3 regions of the [Clostridium] hylemonae DSM 15053 genome follow, and region 3 is predicted to be linked to each of the others. Evidence: riboswitches for the same ligand, from Rfam matches in the RefSeq annotation. Region 3 holds a riboswitch; each other region holds the start of a gene.
The links. Region 3 has a riboswitch for glycine ahead of LAJLEIBI_RS07715 (APC family permease). Riboswitches for the same ligand answer to the same signal wherever they lie in the genome.
Positions count from the first base shown of each region.

Region 1: another riboswitch for glycine. It lies ahead of LAJLEIBI_RS06720 (GrdX family protein); the one in region 3 lies ahead of LAJLEIBI_RS07715 (APC family permease).
Region 2: another riboswitch for glycine. It lies ahead of gcvT (glycine cleavage system aminomethyltransferase GcvT); the one in region 3 lies ahead of LAJLEIBI_RS07715 (APC family permease).

Region 1 covers NZ_CP036524.1:1,459,388-1,463,623, forward strand. Annotated here, with positions in the region: gene purB (adenylosuccinate lyase) at 1-314, shown strand, start outside; gene LAJLEIBI_RS06715 (alanine/glycine:cation symporter family protein) at 636-2,000, shown strand; glycine riboswitch at 2,159-2,270, shown strand; gene LAJLEIBI_RS06720 (GrdX family protein) at 2,409-2,828, shown strand; gene LAJLEIBI_RS06725 (glycine/sarcosine/betaine reductase component B subunit) at 2,900-4,180, shown strand; gene grdB (glycine reductase complex selenoprotein B) at 4,199-4,236, shown strand, end outside.
Region 2 covers NZ_CP036524.1:1,389,447-1,393,682, reverse strand. Annotated here, with positions in the region: gene gcvPA (aminomethyl-transferring glycine dehydrogenase subunit GcvPA) at 1-312, opposite strand, end outside; gene gcvH (glycine cleavage system protein GcvH) at 325-705, opposite strand; gene gcvT (glycine cleavage system aminomethyltransferase GcvT) at 752-1,840, opposite strand; glycine riboswitch at 1,986-2,075, opposite strand; gene LAJLEIBI_RS06410 (ABC transporter permease) at 2,194-4,236, opposite strand, start outside.
Region 3 covers NZ_CP036524.1:1,676,649-1,680,884, forward strand. Annotated here, with positions in the region: gene alaS (alanine--tRNA ligase) at 1-2,064, shown strand, start outside; glycine riboswitch at 2,161-2,273, shown strand; glycine riboswitch at 2,277-2,336, shown strand; gene LAJLEIBI_RS07715 (APC family permease) at 2,473-3,837, shown strand; gene rpsU (30S ribosomal protein S21) at 3,935-4,111, shown strand; gene LAJLEIBI_RS07725 (putative ABC transporter permease) at 4,210-4,236, shown strand, end outside.

The DNA of each region.
Region 1 (4,236 bases), 220 kb from region 3:
CCACGGAAAATATCATGATGGACGCGGTGAAGGCCGGCGGCGACAGGCAGGAGCTGCATGAGAGGATCAGAGAACTGTCCATGGAGGCAGGGAAAAATGTGAAAGAAAAAGGTCTGGACAACAATCTCCTTGAGCTTATCGCGGCTGATCCTGCGTTTAACCTGAGTGAGGAAGAACTCAAAAAGACGATGGATCCGTCCAGATATACCGGACGCGCGGCGCTGCAGGTGGAGGCATTTCTCAAAGATACGGTGGCCCCGGTCCTTGAGGCCAACAAGGATGTGCTCGGAATGAGCGCGGAGATCAACGTATAAGCGGCAGTAACAGGACGACAGCAGTTCTGAAATGATGAAAATCAGAAGACGGCTGTCCGGGCGCAGGCCCGGGCAGCCGCTTTTTCTTCCGTTTGGAATGTCCCTATGTAATGCACGGGAACCTTTGGCATTTTTCACAAATCAGTAAAATGGAAAGAACGTGAATTCAATATGTAATTTTGAATATTGAAGAAAAATCACCAAAAATTATTACAAATGAAGAATCCTGTTGCAATTACTTTGTTAATAAATTATCATAGACTTATCAGATAATACAGTTTTGTTATCGGCTGTATTTATGAGAGAAGGAGGGAATTTTGAATGGAGACATTAAACAACATTGTCCTGACGATTCAGCACTATCTTGCGGACTACATACTGATCGCCGCTCTTTTGCTCGGCGGCATCTGGTTTACCGTAAGACTTGGCTTTATCCAGGTAAGAGGGTTTAAAGAAGGGATGAAGAGGACGTTCGGCGGACTGTTCCGGAAAAAAGGCGAGGCCGGAGCAGACGGCATGTCCTCATTCCAGGCGCTGGCGACAGCGATCGCGGCCCAGGTCGGCACAGGCAACATTGCCGGAGCGGCGACGGCGCTGGCGATCGGCGGTCCGGGAGCGATCTTCTGGATGTGGGTTGCGGCATTCCTCGGAATGGCAACCATATTTGCAGAAGCGATCATGGCACAGAAGTATAAATGCGTCGGTGAAGACGGAGTGGTGACAGGAGGTCCTGTATACTACATCCGCGCGGCATTTAAAGGCACGTTCGGCAAAGTGCTGGCAGGAATTTTTGCCGTACTTATCATCTTCGCGCTCGGCTTCATGGGAAATGCGGTACAGTCCAACTCCATCGCGGCAGCGTTCCGCACAGCATTCGGCGTTCCGCAGGCGGTCATGGGCATCGTTATCGCTGTTCTGGCACTCGCCGTATTTATGGGCGGTATGAAGCGTATTGCCAAAGTGACGGAGACGATCGTACCGATCATGGCGGCGCTGTATATCGTGGGAGCATTGATCGTGATCATCTATAACTACAGGAACATACCGTACGCGTTCCACGCGATCATCGTCGGTGCGTTCAGCCCGTCCTCCATTGCAGGCGGCGCGGTCGGCGCGACGATCAAGCTGGCGCTGACAAAGGGTGTGGCGCGCGGTCTTTTTTCCAACGAGGCAGGTATGGGCTCTACTCCGCACGCACATGCGGTCGCCAAGGTAGACCACCCGGTGGAGCAGGGATTTGTAGCCATGGTAGGCGTTTTCATCGATACGTTTGTAGTCCTTAATCTTACGGCGCTCGTTATTATTACGACAAAGTCCATTCCGACAGGCAAGACGGGGGCGGAACTGAGCCAGTACGCGTTTTCCACATTGTTCGGAAAAGGCGGCGATATCTTTATCGCAGTTTGTATGTTCTTCTTTGCGTTTTCCACGATCGTCGGCTGGTATTTCTTCGGGCAGGCAAATATAAAATATCTGTTCGGGGCAAAAGCGGTCAAAGTATATTCACTGCTGGTGGCAGCCTGCGTCGTGCTCGGCTCGCTTGCCCAGGTGGATCTCGTGTGGAACATGGCGGACTGCTTTAATTCCATGATGGTCATACCGAATATCCTCGGCCTGTTCGCTTTGAGCGGAGTGATAAAGAAGGTGCACGACGACTACTATAAGAACTTTTTAAATAAGAAATAAAAGTAAATATACATAAAATTGAAGATGGTTTGTTGTATGAAATTAACAAATCGAACTTTCTCATTTGAAAAGGTTGAAAAAATATTAACAATAAGTTAATATAAAAACAAGCAATAAGATTTATTCATTGCGTCTATAAATAAAATTAAACAGCGGGTTGATTTTTCTCAAGAGAGAGCCGTACATATGGCCGCCGAAGAGGCAAGCCGGACAGATGAGGGTGAACATCTGGCGGGTGAAACTTTCAGGCAAAAGGACTGGGAAAAGGACCGCATTCTGAATCTTGTGTTGAAGTGTTTAGTAAGCACGCCAATAGACAGAAAGGACGAATTACACATCTGTGTTTAAATCGTCCTTTTTTTATTCTTTGCCGGATGGAATGTGTTTTTTGGAAAATTCAGCAGTTCGGTGAGTAAAATATCCAGATCAAAAGAGGTGGATGAGATGCAGAATCGTTACATAATAATAACAAATAATCCACTCGTCCCGGAGAAGATTGGCGGAACACACAATGTGGAGTACAAAGAGATCTCCTACGAGGAAGTTCTCAGGACAGTCAGAGACAGAATACATGAAGGGCACACGCTTTTATCACATCCCCTGTCGGGGAGTGTAAAGCCTAATGAAACACCATATAAATCAATCATGCTGTCGGCAGGAAAGGGGGAGGTGGACCCGGGGTCGGTAGTTATCATTGAAAACGCCATAGAGGCGTGCCGGAAGTTTGTGTTTAAGTCAGACAAATACAAACCTGAGGTGTACGATGATTTTCAGATGATAGACTGGACTCTACTGGAAAGTGCGATCACATCGGCGGATGTAATGTAAGGTATGCGAGAGGTTGTAACAGGCGAAAGCTTCAACAAATAACAACATTTAACTTAAGGAGGGAACAATACGTGAAATTAGAAATGGGACACATATACATCAAGGATATTCAGTTTGCAGCAGAATCCAAGATCGAAGACGGAATCCTTTATGTATCAGAAGAGGCTGTAAAGGCAGTTGCTCTTGAAGATGAGAAGATCAAGAGTGTATCATTTGACATTGCAAAACCAGGAGAGAGCGTGAGGATCACGCCGGTGAAGGATGTCATTGAGCCACGTGTTAAAGTAGAGGGAAAAGGGGGAATCTTCCCGGGCGTTATCTCTAAAGTGGATACAGTAGGAAGCGGCAAGACATACGCATTAAAGGGGATGGCGGTTGTCACAGCCGGCAAGATCGTAGGGTTCCAGGAAGGCATCATCGATATGACAGGCCCTGGCGCGGACTATACTCCATTTTCAAAGACACTTAACCTTGTTATGGTATGTGAACCGGTGGACGGCATCAAACCGCACGATTATGAAAAAGCAGTAAGATTTGCCGGCTTCAGAGTTGCGGTGTATATCGGAGAGCTGGCCCGCAGCCTTACACCGGACGAGACAAAAGTGTATGAGACATACACAGTCAAAGAAGGTATGGAGAAATATCCCGACCTTCCGAGAGTGGCGTATGTACAGATGCTCCAGAGCCAGGGACTTCTGCACGACACTTACGTGTACGGCGTGGACGCAAAGAAAGTGCTTCCGACGATCCTGAATCCGACAGAGATCATGGACGGGGCTATCGTATCGGGCAACTGTGTGTCCGCATGCGACAAGAACCCTACTTATGTACATCTGAACAACCCTGTCGTACATGATATGTTTGAGGAGCACGGCAAGACGATCAACTTTGTATGCCAGATCATCACAAATGAAAATGTATATCTTGCGGACAAACAGCGTTCATCAGACTGGACGGCAAAGCTGTGCAAGATGCTGGATCTTGACGCTGTAATCGTATCACAGGAAGGATTCGGCAACCCGGATACGGACCTGATCATGAACTGTAAGAAGATCGAGGCTGAGGGTGTCAAGACAGTTATCATCACAGACGAGTATGCCGGACGTGACGGTAAATCCCAGTCTCTCGCAGATGCAGACGCAGCTGCAGATGCAGTTGTTACAGGCGGAAACGCAAACCAGGTTATTATCCTGCCTAAGTTGGACAAAGTTATCGGAACTCTTGACTATGTGACAAAGATCGCCGGAGCCAGTGAAGAGACGCTCCGCGAGGACGGTTCCCTGGAGGTAGAGCTTCAGGTGCTGACAGGAGCAACAAACGAAACTGGTTTCAACAAACTGAGCGCGAGATAATAAGGGAGGATACAGTAAATGAGCAAAATTAAAGTTGTACATTACATCAATCAGTT
Region 2 (4,236 bases), 290 kb from region 3:
GATCTCGGCCTGATATGGGGTGTAAGCTGTCATGAGATTCTCCTTGGAGATCACGCTCCTGACGATGGACGGGATAAAGTGGCGGTACGCGCCCGCTCCCCTGAATACGGAAGGAAACACCGTATTTTTTGCCGCCATACCCTGCATTTTTCTTCGTACTTCCAGTTCGGACATCCCCTCCGGGAGATTCAGTCCGTCTTTCACCTTTACTTCATCCGGAATATGGATAAACAGATCATCTATAGACGAAAAGCCGATCTCATGCAGCATGGCTTTTCGTTCTTCTTCCGTGTTTGGAACATATGAGCCCACAGGCACACCTCCTTACTCTTTCTCGCTCTCCACGAATGCTTGATATTCGCCGGCGGATAACAGTTCTTCCTTTTCAGATATCTCTTTTACTTTTACGAACCACGCATCATACGGAGCCTCGTTGATAAGTTCCGGCGTATCGAGAAGCTCTTCGTTGATCTCACTTACAACGCCGGAAACCGGTGCGTATACGTCGGACACAGCCTTCACTGACTCCACATCCGCAAAGGACTCTCCGACCGTGAGCTCATCCCCCTCTTCCGGGAGATTGACAAACACCAGATCTCCAAGCTCGGACTGCGCATAGTCCGTCAGGCCGATCACGACCTCGTCTCCTTCTTCTTTTACCCATTCATGGGATTTTGAATACTTCATATCCTCTCTTAATTCCATAACATTCATTCCTTTCTTTATTTTACTTTTTCTATTCCGTTTGCAGTTACTTGCTTCTTTTATAAAACGGCAGCGGTACGATCTTAGCCTCCACCATCCGTCCGCGCACTTCAACGCTCACTGTCCTGCCGGGCTCCGCGTATTTTGCGCTGACAAGCGCCATAGCCACCGGATATCCGAGATATGGGCAGTGTGTGCCGGACGTCGTATGGCCAATCAGCTTACCTTCCGCATATACGTCCTGATGTTCCCGGATGATCCCGCGCCCGGTCACTTTTAGTCCCACGCGCTTCCTCTTTGGTTCTCCCTGCTCTTCCATCGCCTTTTTCCCGATAAAGTCTTCTTTTGACATCTTCACGGCAAATCCAAGCCCGGTCTCAAGCGGTGTCACATCCTCGTCCATCTCCTGCCCGTAGAGAGGCATGGAAGCCTCCATGCGCAGTGTGTCCCGGGCGCCTAAGCCGCATGGGATCAGTCCCTCCTCTTTCCCGTTCTCCAGCAGGAGATCCCACATTTCCCCGGCCTTTTCACTGTCCAGATACAGTTCTACCCCGTCTTCGCCTGTGTATCCTGTCTTTGAAATGATACACGGGATCCCGCCGGCCTCCCCGTCAAACACCGCGTGATAATACTTTTGCGGGATATGTTCTTCTTTTGTGATCTTCCTGAGGATCTTCATCGCCTGCGGCCCCTGAAGCGCAAGCTGGGCATAGCGTTCGGACACATCGGTAAACGTGACTTCCCCCGACTGGTGCGCCAGCATCCATTCGTAATCCTTATCTTTGTTTGCGGCGTTGACGACAATAAAATAACGGTCATCTGCTTCCTTATAGACAATGAGGTCATCTACCGTGCCGCCTTTCTCATTGCACATCGGACTGTATCTCGCCTGTCCGTCTGACATATTCGCGAAATTGTTCGTCAGAAGCATCTGAAGATTGTCAAGCGCGTCCCTTCCTTCACAGAGGATCTCTCCCATGTGGGAAACGTCAAACAGGCCTGCGCGCTCCCGCACAGCCATGTGCTCTTTGATCACTCCGGTGCCGTACTGCACCGGCAGTGTGTAGCCGGCAAACGGAACCATCTTTCCGCCTGCCCTCACATGCGCTTCATACAGCGGTGTCTTTAATTCCATATTCTTTCCTCCTCCATTGTCTGTTTATTCACTTTTCCATGTTAAAACGGTGATGGCGGCATTTTAACCAGACTTCTCATATACAAAAAGGGGCAAATATAAATATCCTGCTGATATCCATACTCACCCCTGTCCTCCAGAGTATCGTCCGAATCTAATTCATTTGCCTGAGAGTTTCGGTCATCCCTTTCCCCTTCGGCGCTATCCCGCAGATAGACTCTCTTAAATCCATCATCCGATATATGAAACTACTTAGATTATAACGACATTTAAATATTCTGTCAATAATTGTTTTTTTATTAACATCTCGCTCAATTGATTTATTTTTCACACGATTGTCTATCTATTGACAATCAATTTGACTGTGCCAGCCGTTTTGCAAGCCCTGTCCTTCCTGTTTTTCTCGAGACGGCCAGCGGCACACAGACACAGATACAGGCCAGTACGAGAATCATGACGCCAAACACTGCCCACGGGCAGGTAAATGTAAAATATGCAAGCTTCGCCTTCATATAAAGATGTACCAGGAAAAGTATGCCGCTTCCGGCCGTCAGCATAAGGCCGGCGGTCAGCAGGCAGTAATAGAGCCCTTCTATCACAAGCATCCCGCACAGCTGCCTGCGTGTCATTCCAACCCCTTCCATAAGGGCAAATTCCCTCTGCCTCGACCAAAGGCCCGTCACCATCATATTCAGATAATTCATCAGACCGGCGGCGATAAGCACCATACTGAGAATGCCCAGAATGAGTCTGCTTCCTCGTATATAACTTTGGGCTTCCTGAAGCAGTCCGGCCTTGCTGATAAGAAACAATCCGGCCTCATCCCCCCGCCTGCCGTTCTCCCTCGTTAAGATCCTGCGGACTGCTTTCTCGGCCGACAGTTCCTTGCCTTTTTCCACATTCAGTTCCATATAAAAGGTCTTCTTTGCCGTTCCAAGCTTTTTAAATCCCTCTTCACTGATGACAAAATAGTCAATGCGGGGGCCGTGCCACGTACGTCTCAGAGCCGGAAACCCTTCTGCCTTTGTATCCATATAACCGCACAGTGTCATTTTCTCCGATTTTTCTGTCTCAATATCCCCCATCTTCTCCCGTTCCTGCGCTGTGGCGTTCAACCGCCTGTCACGCTCTTTCTTGGACCATAACCTTGAAAATAGGATCGGTTCCCCCACACTTTCTTCTGCCTGCTTTTCCTTGGCCGGAGATAGTATATGGTCATGCAGAAGCAATACTCCTGTGCCGTTCTCCAGACTCTCCATGTCAGCCGGTGAGCCGCTTTTTTCCGCAAATTCCTTCAGCTCCTCTATCTCCTTCCGGCCCAGGATCTGTATCGTACCGCTCTCTCCCGCTTCAATAAGTTGTATGACTGTATCAAGGTTGGCGGTATAGTTTTCATCTGTCTCTGATTCTTTATCCGCAACCATGGGACGGACCCCTTTTCTCGTATACAACGGGCACATATAGCCGCCCTCGGCGGCGTATGACTCTTCCTTCTTTACTCCGTCCACCGCCAGCAGTTCCTCTTTTACTTCTTCGCCAACCGGCGAGAAGGAATCATAATCATTGTCCGAAGTCAGGGCCAGGTTGCCGCCCTCTGTCTCCAGCGGGTCATCCTGTGGATCCCTGCCTTTATATTCCTCCCCATAGCCTTCCGCCTTTCCCCAGGAGCTGAACTCCCCGGCCACGAGAATATCGGGCCGCGCTTCTATGGCGTGGCTTTGATCTGCCCCCGAGGCGATCACCACTGCTGAGAGCGCCACCTCCAGTCCGAGAAACAGCGACAGTACCGTGCGCAGAGATCTGCCCCGGAATCGGCACAGATTCTGCCATGCCATATACCACAGTTCCCGTTTTGGTGTCCGGCGTCTGAGTGCCGCCGCCTTCTTAACCCTCCTCTTTGTCTTTGGCTGCTCTATCCCGTTATAATTCGCTGCTTCTATGCAGGAGCGGCTGACCGCCCGGTATATCGTTTCTCCCGCCGCAGCCGCAGTCACAATGCCGGTAAATACCGCCGCCAGCGCAAGCATCTGCGGGCGCAGAACATCCAGTCCGGCCGCCCCGCCATAACGGGCAAGATACTGCCTTCCGAGAAGCTGTGGAACCACAGCTGACAGCAATAACGCCGCGATCAGCACACCGGCTGGTATTCCCACCGCCAGAATACGCAGTATCTGTCTGAAATAAATGCCGCGGATCTGCTTCGCCGTCGTGCCGATCGTGTTCAGAAGCCCTATCTGCCGGATATCCTTTGCCATGGATATGTGCATGACATTATGGATGAGAAAGAATATACTTGCCAGCACAAGGACTGCGCCGAATGCCGCCATGCCGTAACCGCCCATGAACCGGTTTACCGCATCGTATGCATATGTATTACCGCCTGTAAATGTCTGAGA
Region 3 (4,236 bases):
TGCGACCGGTATATGGAGATCTGGAACAATGTATTTACCCAATTTGACAATGACGGCAATAATAATTATACGGAGCTTGAACAGAAAAATATAGATACCGGCATGGGTCTGGAACGTCTGGCCTGTGTTGTACAGGGCGTGGATTCCATGTTTGATATTGATACGATCAAAGCGCTCAGAGACCATGTCTGCCACATTACAAAGACAGAATATGGACAGGATGATGAGACAGATGTATCCCTGCGCGTTATCACAGACCATATCCGCTCTGTGACCTTTATGATCTCGGACGGAATTATGCCGTCCAATGAAGGAAGGGGCTATGTACTGCGCCGTCTGCTGCGCCGCGCGTGCCGTCATGGAAGGCTGCTCGGCGTGGAAGGAGAATTCCTCGTAGAGCTGGCCCGTACTGTTATTGAAGGCTCCAGAGACGGATATCCCGAACTGGAAGAAAAGAAAGATTTTATATTTAAAGTCATAGCAAAGGAAGAGGAACAGTTTAACAAAACGATAGATCAGGGACTGTCTATTCTTGCTGAGATGGAAGCAGAGATGGAGAAGAACGGGGAAAAAACACTGTCGGGCGATCATGCGTTCAAGCTCTATGACACGTACGGATTTCCGCTGGACCTCACAAAAGAAATTCTTGAGGAGAAGGGCCTGTCTGTCGATGAAGAAGGCTTCAGGGCGTCTATGGAAGTTCAGCGCCGGACGGCGAGAGAAGCAAGAGAGGTGACGAACTATATGGGCGCGGACGCTACGGTGTATGAGTCCATCGCTCCGGAGGTAACGTCAGAGTTTGTCGGCTACGATAATCTGAGCTTTGAATCTTCTGTGACAGTTCTCACGACAGAGACGGAGATCACAGATGCATTGTCAGATGGAGACAGGGGGACGGTATTTGTAGAGAAGACACCGCTTTATGCCACGAGCGGCGGCCAGGAGGCTGATAAAGGGTATATACGTACGGCGGACGGAGAATTCCGTGTGGAGGATGTTGTAAAGCTTTTAGGCGGCAAGATCGGTCATGTCGGCTATGTGACAAAAGGTATGATCAAGACAGGAGATACGGTTACACTTGAGGTCGATGAGGAGAACAGGGCGCTGTCCGCGAGAAACCACAGCGCGACACATCTGCTTCATAAAGCGCTGCGGACTGTCCTTGGAACACATGTAGAGCAGGCCGGTTCTTCTGTAAATGCAGAGAGGCTCCGCTTTGATTTCACTCATTTCTCCGCGTTGACGAAGGAGGAACTGAAGAAGGTCGAAGAGATCGTCAATGCGCAGATCATGGCTGCTCTGCCGGTCAAGGTAGAAAATCTGCCGATCGAGGAAGCAAGAAAGACAGGAGCGGCTGCGCTGTTTGGGGAAAAATATGGCGATATCGTACGTGTTGTCAGCATGGGAGATTTTTCTGTAGAGTTCTGCGGCGGTACGCATGTGGAAAATACCGGTGTCATCACGGCGTTTAAGATCATTTCCGAGACGGGCGTCGCAGCCGGTGTGCGCCGGATCGAAGCGCTGACATCCAAGGGGCTGCTGGACTATTACGACGAGCTTGAGAAGCGGCTTGCGGAGGCGGCAAAGCTTGTAAAAGCCTCACCGGATAAGCTTGCGGAAAAAATCACACATCTTCTGGCAGAGAACAAGACACTGCACAGTGAGGTGGAAAGCCTTAAGAGCAAGCTCGCTCAAGATGCAATGGGCGATGTGATGGATCAGGTCACAGAAGTGAAAGGCGTGAAACTCCTTGCCACGGAAGTGGAGGGAGTGGATATGAACGGACTGCGCGACCTCGGCGACCAGTTGAAGGATAAGCTGGGCGAAGGAGTGATCGTCATTGCATCCGCTGCCGGAGGGAAGGTAAATCTGATGGCAACTGCCACGAAGGGCGCCATAGAAAAAGGAGCCCACGCCGGAAACCTTATCAAAGCGATCGCAGGCCTTGTCGGCGGCGGAGGCGGAGGACGCCCGAACATGGCGCAGGCCGGAGGTAAAAATCCGGACGGAATCAGCAGCGCGATCGCCAAAGCGGGAGAAGTTCTTGAGGAACAGTTATCATAGGGCATAAACTTCTTTGTCATAAGATTAACGTCATAAAAATAACTATGGTTGACAAATTTACCGGGCACACATATACTAAGTAAAGAATAAAGCCAGGTGAAGCGGCGAGGAAGATTTCTGCCTGATATACGGCAGAAAACCGATGAAGCAATTGGGAAGGCTCCTAATCTTTCCAAGAAACTTTCAGGTGCAGGTACCCGCCGTGGATGGGACTCTGGAAAGAGCCTTTAAAGGCCACCGTAGAAGTAAAGCTTTCAGGTAAAAATACAGAGGGTATAGGATACGCTATCAGTACGCCTATACCCTCTTTTGTATTGTCTGAATAGTGTGAGAATCTTCATAGGGGTCAGACCCCTGTGGGCAAAGGGGTCTGACCCCTATGAAAATTTCGGCGAAGGAGAATGTATTATGGAACAAAAACGGGAATTGAAGAAAAATTTAGGTGTGGCGACTGCCATGGCTCTGGTCGTGGGCTGTGTGATCGGGTCCGGCGTGTTTTTTAAGCCGCAGGCTATTTATACGGCAACGGGAGGGGCTCCCGGGCTTGGAATGATCGCCTGGGTCATCACAGGTCTCGCAAGTATTGCCGCGGCTCTTACTTTTGCGGAAGTAGCGATCATGATACCGAAGACAGGGGGAATGGTTGCTTACCTGGAAGAAATCTATAATCCGGTAGTTGGCTTTCTGGCGGGATGGGTACAGACGATCCTGTTTTACCCTGCTATGATCTCGGCGCTTGCGGTTGTGTGCGCGCAGCAGGCAGGTCTTTTTATCGGGGAAGGCTTTACTGTGCCGCTTGCGATCGGCATCATAATTTTGATCATATTTTTAAATAACCTCGGCTCGAAGGTCGGGGGGAGCATCCAGGTTGTATTTACCATATGTAAACTGATCCCGCTCATTCTTCTGATGATTTTTGGATTTGTAAAAGGCAGCGGCGCAAACCCCATCTTCAGCCCTATGGTTGGTGACGGACTGAGTCCGGCGGTGGTGCTCGGGCAGCTCATGGTCGCCATATTATTTGCCTTTGAAGGGTGGACCGGGGTCGGCGCGATCGCGGGAGAGATGAAAAATCCAAGCAGAGACCTTCCGATCGCGATCGTCGGCGGTGTGTCTGTGATCATGGGCGTATACTTTATCATCAATATCGCTTATCTGTGGGTGCTTCCGGCAAGTGAACTGGCGACGCTCACGGCTCCGGCATCCGCGGTGGCTCTGAAGGTGTTCGGTGACATCGGCGGGAAGATCATCTCGGTCGGCATCATGATATCCGTGTTCGGAGCCTGCAACGGCTTTGTGCTGTCCGGCTCGAGAGTGGCCTATTCTCTGGCAGCGGAAGGCAATTTCCCGTACAGCCGTAATCTTGCGAAGCTGAACAATGCACAGGTTCCAACAAATTCGATCATCCTCGTCGGCGGGATCGGCTGTATCTATGCCATCAGCGGGCAGTTTAACCTGCTCACAGACCTGGCCGTATTCTCAAGCTGGACCTTCTATACGCTGACCTTTATCGGTGTGATGAAGTTAAGGAAAGACCGCCCGGACGCAGTGAGAACATATAAGGTGCCGCTGTACCCGGTCGTGCCCATCATTGCTGTCGTCAGCGGAGTGTATGTGATCATTAACCAGCTGTTCATGTCGGGGCTCCAGTCAACGGTGCTCTCAGTGGGAAGTATTGTCATTATGTTAATAGGCCTTCCGGTGTATTCTGTAGTTATGAAAAACAAAGAAAAGAAAAAAACTGCAGCAAATGCCGAAAAAATATTGACGTAGTAGAAATATGTGCTATAATCTTATGTAGTGCAATAAATATACCCGAACAGTCGTATGGTGCACAATATAGGACTGGAGGGAGGTTAGGTGTGAGTCTATGTCAAATGTAATCGTAAAAGAAAACGAGACGTTAGATAGCGCTTTACGCAGATTCAAAAGAAACTGCGCCAAAGCGGGCATTCAGCAGGAAATTCGTAAAAGAGAACATTACGAAAAGCCAAGCGTAAGACGTAAGAAAAAGTCTGAAGCTGCTAGAAAACGTAAGTATAACTAATATGTGCAGATAAATAGAGTGTTGGGGTACAACACTCTATTTTTACGTTAATGAAACCTTTCGGCAGAAGTACCTAAGGAAGAGCAGAGGTGATAAACATGTGGTGGAATAAAGTGATATTTGGC